DNA from 3 places in the Dyella soli genome. Region 3 is predicted to be linked to each of the others. Evidence: predicted binding sites of a transcription regulator. Region 3 holds the regulator's gene; each other region holds the start of a gene.
What was found. Region 3 encodes HrcA, which represses chaperone genes, less so after heat shock. Its sites were predicted from a motif close to TTNGCACTCNNNNNNNNNGAGTGCNAA; they were not measured.
Positions count from the first base shown of each region.

Region 1 (2,199 bases), 1.6 Mb from region 3:
CCAGCGGCGCTGGATGATGTCGCGCGAGCGCTCGTCCAGCTTCTGCAGCGCGCTCGCCAACGTATCGAGCTGGTTGTCCGCCTGGTCGGCGTCGGACACGTTCTCGTACGGGTCGGCGCCTTCGTCGATCAGGAACGCTTCCGGCGCCGGCTTGGCGTCTTCCTCGGCATCGGCCGGGGCTTCGAAGCCAATGTCGCGACCGGACAGGCGCGATTCCATCTCGCGCACCGTCGCTTCGGGCACGCCCAGGTCCTTGGCCACCGTGCGCACTTCCTCGGCGTTCATCCAGCCCAGGCGCTTCTTGCTCTTGCGCAGGTTGAAGAACAGCTTGCGCTGCGCCTTGGTGGTGGCGACCTTCACGATGCGCCAGTTGCGCAGGATGAACTCGTGCATTTCGGCACGAATCCAGTGCACGGCAAAACTGACCAGGCGCACGCCCTGGTCGGGGTTGAAGCGCTTCACCGCCTTCATCAGGCCGATGTTGCCTTCCTGGATCAGGTCCGACAGCTGCAGGCCGTAGCCGTTGTAGCCGCGGGCCACGTGGACCACGAAGCGCAGGTGCGACATCACCAACTGGCGGGCGGACTCCAGGTCGTTTTCATCGTTGTAGCGGCGCGACAGCGCCTGCTCCTCGTCCTGGCTGAGCACCGGAATCCGATGGACCGCCGAAATATAAGCATCCAGGCTGCCGACGACACTCGGCACCGGAAGGGTGGCGGTCACCAAAGCTTGAGACATGGATGGAACCTCCTGTGAGGGAATCAGCTTAGCACTCGGGTAGTGAGAGTGCTAAAGGCCCCGCAAGTTCAGGGGCCTTTTGTTGAACTGGATAGTACAGGAACTTGGGGCGCTCGTCCAGCAGGACGAGCCGGGGAGGTCGCACTTTGCCCGTCCCCCGGTTCAGGGCATGTGAAACGGCAGTTCAGCCGAATGCGGCGCGTGCCGGCAGGGACCAGTCGATGGCGCCTGCCCCGCGGCTTTCCAGATACCGGTTCGCCGCCGAGAAGTGCCCGCAGCCGATGAAACCGCGGTGCGCTGACAAAGGAGATGGGTGCACCGACTTCAAAACGCAATGGCGGCGGGCGTCGATCAGCTGGCCCTTTTTCTGGGCATACGAGCCCCACAGCATGAAAACCAGCCCTTCCCGCTCCCGGTTGAGGGCATCGATGGCGGCATCTGTGAACCCTTCCCAGCCCTTGCCCTGGTGCGAGGCGGCCAGGCCCTGCTCGACCGTGAGCACGCTGTTGAGCAGCAGCACGCCACGGTCGGCCCAGGGCGTGAGGCAGCCGTGGTCCGGCGCCGGCAGCTCAAGGTCGCGCCGGATCTCCTTGAAGATGTTCTGCAGCGACGGCGGGGCCGGCACGCCAGGGCGTACCGAGAAGCACAGGCCGTGCGCCTGCCCCGGACCGTGGTACGGGTCCTGGCCCAGGATCACCACGCGCACGGCCTCGAACGGGGTGTGCTCGAAGGCGGCGAAGATCTCCGGGCCCGGCGGGAAAATCACCTTGTCGGCCTGCTTCTGGGCACGCAGGAAATCGCCCAGTGCCTGCATGTCCGGTCGTGCCAGGTAGTCGCCGATGCGAGCCTTCCACGAAGGCTCCAGCCGGATGCGATGCTCGTTCACGCCGCCTCGTCGTGTTCGCGCAGGTGCTGCGACACGCGCAACTGGAACAGCAGCTTGGTCATCAACAGCTTTTCCTCGATCGGCTTTTCGACCAGGTCGTTGGCGCCGGCGCGCAGCAGCGCCGCCTGGTTGGCCGGGTTCTCGTCGCCGGTCATCACCAGCACGGGCAAGCGGCCCTTGCTGTAGTGGTATTCGCGGCGAATGCGCTCGAGCAGGTCGCCGCCGGTGAGTTCGCCCTTGAGGCTGACATCGGTGAGCACGATGTCGGCGCCCACCCCACCCTGCGCGCGCGCCGTTTCCAGCAGCGCCAGCGCGTCTTCGGCGCTGATCACGTGATGCACGGTCAGGCCGTGCTTCTCCAGGATGCGGCGGGTGGCGAGCGCGACCACTCGGCTGTCTTCCACGTACAGTACTTCGCCCTGGGCCGAGTCCTGCGGGCGCACGTAGCCGCGGATGAATTCACCCAGCGCCTGGAAGCCCAGCGACTTGTCGAAATAATCGGTGACGTGCTCGCCCAGCGTGCGGCTGTGCAGGCGGCCATCGACGTCGCCCGAGACCACCACGATGGGCACATA
Region 1 is NZ_JBTFFU010000001.1:2,184,538-2,186,736, forward strand. Features, by position in the region: gene rpoH (RNA polymerase sigma factor RpoH) at 1-738, opposite strand, end outside; gene ung (uracil-DNA glycosylase) at 923-1,624, opposite strand; gene ACXU4B_RS10070 (response regulator) at 1,621-2,199, opposite strand, start outside.
Region 1: the regulator HrcA is predicted to act here: its motif matches at 767-793, upstream of rpoH (RNA polymerase sigma factor RpoH).

Region 2 (2,199 bases), on a different contig from region 3:
CGGCGCTGGTGCAGGCGCGGCAGGTCTGCGACTGGCACGCCGACGTGCTGGCGCAGGACACGCTGGCCTCGTTCATCGCCGAAGGCCACCTTGCCCGCCATGTGCGCAAGATGCGGCGTATCTATGCCGAGCGCCGCGAGGCCCTCATCGATGGCCTGGTTCGACATGCGGGCGAATGGCTGGCGCTGCAGGGTTCCGATGCCGGCTTGCACGTGGCTGCGCTGCTGCCACCCGAACTGGATGCCGGCGCCCTGGTGCAACGCGCGCTGGCGCAGGACATGCGCATCGAGGCGCTGTCCGGCTATGCGATCGGCGCGACCGCCCCCAACGGGCTGGTGTTCGGCCTGGGCACGCTGCCGGCCGCGCGCATGGACGAGGCCACGCAGGCGCTTGGACGCCTGTTGAGGACGCCGGTACCGGCTCAGCCTTCGCCGCGCACCCAGTCCAGGTAGGCCTCGTGGCCCTGCGCCACGGGCACCGCGATCAGTTCCGGCAGGTCGTACGGATGCAGGGCCAGCACCCGCTCCCGCAGCGCGTCGAAACGGCCCGCAGTGGTCTTGATCAGCAGCAAGTCCTCGCTGTCGCAGGTCACCTCGCCCTGCCAGCGATAGGTGGAGCGGATCCCCGGCAGGTGGTTGACGCAGGCGGCCAGCCCTTCGCCGACCAGGGCTTGGGCCAGGGCCTGCGCGCTGGCGGCATCGGGGCAGGTGCAATAGCAGAGCAGGACGGTGTCGGGCATGGGCGGCAGACTAGCCCGACTGCCGGGCTGGCAAAACCCGGGCCGGCAGGTCGCGCCATGTCCAGCCTCTGGCGGAGGCCCGGCCCGCCGGCCTTCGCCGGGGTGGCCGCCCATGCGGGTTTCCCGGGTGGTCGTCGGGTCCCCGGACCGCCGATTTCACGGGCCCGACCCTTGAAAGCCCCCGGCGCTTCCCCCATTGCAGGACTCAGCCATCGGACCGGCGCCTCTTGCAGGGGGGCTTTGCGTCGTTAGAATTGGCACTCACCTCCGGGGAGTGCTAACAAGCGCCAGCACAGGCGTCGCTCCGGGGTCCCACTTTCGTTCAACCCATTCAACCAAGCTGGAGCCCACCCATGAGCAAACTGCGTCCGCTGCACGATCGCGTCATCGTCAAGCGTCTCGAAGAAGAGCGCGTCTCCGCTGGCGGCATCGTCATTCCCGACAGCGCCACCGAAAAGCCGACCCGCGGCAAGGTCATCGCTGCCGGCACCGGCCGCATCCTGGAAGACGGCAATGTGCGCCCGATGTCGCTGAAGGAAGGCGACGTGGTGCTGTTTGGCAAGTACGCCGGCCAGGAAATCAAGATCGACGGCGAAGAGCTGGTCTTCCTGAAGGAAGACGACATCGTTGCGGTTATCGAAGGCTGATTGGCTTGACGGGGTCTAGCGCGAGATCCGCGCTTTGTAGAAGCCCTGTCGCCAGCGTCCCCATTCCTATTCAATTTTTTTGAGGCAAAAAAATTATGGCAGCTAAAGAAGTCCGCTTCGGCGAAGACGTACGCGCACGCATGCTCAAGGGTGTCAACACCCTGGCCAATGCGGTCAAGGTCACCCTGGGTCCGAAGGGCCGCAACGTAGTGATCGAGAAGAGCTTCGGCGCCCCGACGGTGACCAAGGACGGCGTGTCCGTCGCCAAGGAAATCGAACTGGCCGACAAGTACGAGAACATCGGCGCCCAGATCGTCAAGGAAGCCGCGTCCAAGACTTCCGACGTCGCCGGCGACGGCACCACCACGGCGACCGTGCTGGCCCAGGCGTTCATCCAGGAAGGCCTCAAAGCCGTGGCCGCCGGCATGAACCCGATGGACCTCAAGCGCGGCATCGACCTGGCCGTGTCCACCGCCGTGGGCGAGCTGAAGAAGCTCTCCAACCCGACCGCTGACGACAAGGCGATTGCCCAGGTCGGCACGATCTCGGCCAACTCCGACGCCAACATCGGCGACATCATCGCCACCGCGATGAAGAAGGTCGGCAAGGAAGGCGTGATCACGGTCGAGGAAGGTTCGGGTCTCGAGAACGAACTCGACGTCGTCGAAGGCATGCAGTTCGACCGCGGCTACCTGTCGCCGTACTTCATCAACAACCAGCAGTCGCAGCAGGTTGAACTGGACGACCCGTTCATCCTCATCCACGACAAGAAGGTCTCCAACGTCCGCGAGCTGCTGCCGGTGCTGGAAGCCG
Region 2 is NZ_JBTFFU010000004.1:45,836-48,034, reverse strand. Features, by position in the region: gene pdxR (MocR-like pyridoxine biosynthesis transcription factor PdxR) at 1-452, shown strand, start outside; gene cutA (divalent-cation tolerance protein CutA) at 422-739, opposite strand; gene groES (co-chaperone GroES) at 1,093-1,386, shown strand; gene groL (chaperonin GroEL) at 1,482-2,199, shown strand, end outside.
Region 2: the regulator HrcA is predicted to act here: its motif matches at 994-1,020, upstream of groES (co-chaperone GroES).

Region 3 (2,199 bases):
GAGCTTGCGGATGCGCGTGCCCAGCTCGCGCCATTGCGTGGCCAGCTCGCGGATCTCGCCGACCAGCGCCTCGTTGCCGGCGTAGGCGTCGAGCAATTCAAGCTGGTGCGCACGCGCGAGCAGGGCCTGGTGCTCGTGCTGGCCATGGATCTCCACCAGCAGCGTGGCCAGTTCGCCGAGCTGGCTGGCGTTGGCCGGGCGGCCGTTGATCCACGCCCGCGAGCTGCCCTCGGCGCGGATGACGCGGCGGAGCTGGCAAGTGTCTTCCTCGTCCAGCTCCTCGCGGCGCAGCCACTCGCGCGCCTCGGGGAGGTCGGAAAGGTCGAACTCGGCGGTCAGCTCGGCGCGGTCGCTGCCGGCGCGCACCATGCCGCTGTCGGCGCGGGCGCCAGCCAGTAGCATGAGGGCGTCGACCAGCAGGGACTTGCCGGCTCCGGTCTCGCCGCTGACCACGGTAAGACCCGGGCCGAAGGTGATCTCGGCTTCTTCGACGACAGCAAAATGACGGACGTAGAGCGAAGTGAGCATGGTCTGGGGCACGTTGAAGTCGGTCGATTGTAGCGGCTGACCGGCGGGGCAAAAGGTGCCGGGCTTGCGCGCGGGCTCGTCAGACCTTATTTCTTTTACGTCTCACGGATTGCTACAGCATGCCTGTCTCTGACCTCGATGCCCGCGCGCGCCGCCTGTTGCGCACCCTGATCGCCCAATACCTGGCCGATGGCGAGCCCGTGGGTTCGCGCACGCTGTCGCGTTCGTCCGGGCTGGACGTCAGCCCGGCCACCATCCGCAACATCATGGCCGACCTGGAAGAGGCCGGCCTGGTGGCCTCGCCGCACACCTCGGCCGGGCGCGTGCCGACGCCGCGCGGCCTGCGCCTGTTCGTGGACAGCCTGATCGAACTGCAGCCCTTGCCGCTCGAAGAGATGGCGCGCCTGCGCCTGGAGATGCCGCCGGGCCCCACTACCACGCGCGACCTGCTCGGCAACGTTTCGACCCTGCTGTCGGCCATGACCCGTTTCGCGGGCGTGGTGACGGTGCCGCGGCAGGTGGACTTCCCGCTGCGCCACATCGATTTCGTGCCGCTGCCCGATGCACGCGTGCTGGTGATCCTGGTGTTCTCGGACAACCAGGTGCAGAACCGCATCGTGCAGCTGGCCAGGCCGCTGGAGGCACGGGAGCTGGAGCAGGCGGCCAACTACCTCAACAGCCAGTTCGCCGGCCAGCGCCTGGACGATATCCGCACGCATCTGTTGCGTGAGCTGCGCGAGACCAGCGGGGAGCTCAACCGGCTGCTGTCCAGCGCGGTGGAGCTGGCGGCGGCGTCGTTTGCGCCGCAGGCCGAGAGCGATGACGTGCTGGTGAGCGGCCAGACCAATCTGATGGGCTATTCCGAGCTGGCCAACCTGGAGCGCCTGCGCGAACTGTTCGAGGCGTTCCAGAAGAAGAATGAGCTGGTGCAGCTGCTGGAGGTATGCGCCCGGGCCCCCGGCGTGCGGCTGTTCATTGGCGAGGAGTCGGGGTTCGCCGCGCTGGATGGCTGTAGCCTGGTCACCGCCAGCTATGGTGCCCAGGGACGCGTGCTGGGTGCGGTGGGCGTGATTGGCCCCACCCGCATGGCCTACGAACGGGTCATCCCGGTAGTGCAGGCCACGGCCGGTTTGCTCAGCGATGCCTTGAATCGCGCCGCTACGACCCTATAACGCGCCCGGGAGGCGGGTTTTACCCGCAAGTTTGTAGACGGTTGGTGCCTTGCGCACCAGCCATGGTATGGCTTGGAGTAATACATGCAGAGCAACGACCCAACGACGTCCAACGAGGCGCAGGGCAGCGGCGCGCAGGGCGAATCGCCCAACGCCGAGCTGGAGGCCCTCAAGACGCGCATCGCCGAGCTGGAGGCCGGCAACGCCGAATTGCGCGAGACCGTGCTGCGCGAAAAGGCCGAGATCGAGAACCAGCGCCGCCGGCTGCATCGCGACGTGGAGCAGGCTCGCCGCTTCGCCAACGAGAAGCTGCTGAACGAGCTGCTGCCGGTCTACGACGGCCTCGAGCGCGGCCTGCAGGTGGAAAGCGGCGACATTGCCAGTGTGCGCGAAGGCATTGCGCTTACCCTCAAGTCGCTGCTGAAGATTGCCGAAAACAACGGTCTGGTGCAGGTCGACCCGGTCGGCCAGCCGCTGGATCCGGAGCGGCATCACGCGG
Region 3 is NZ_JBTFFU010000001.1:535,261-537,459, forward strand. Features, by position in the region: gene recN (DNA repair protein RecN) at 1-528, opposite strand, end outside; gene hrcA (heat-inducible transcriptional repressor HrcA) at 648-1,700, shown strand; gene grpE (nucleotide exchange factor GrpE) at 1,785-2,199, shown strand, end outside.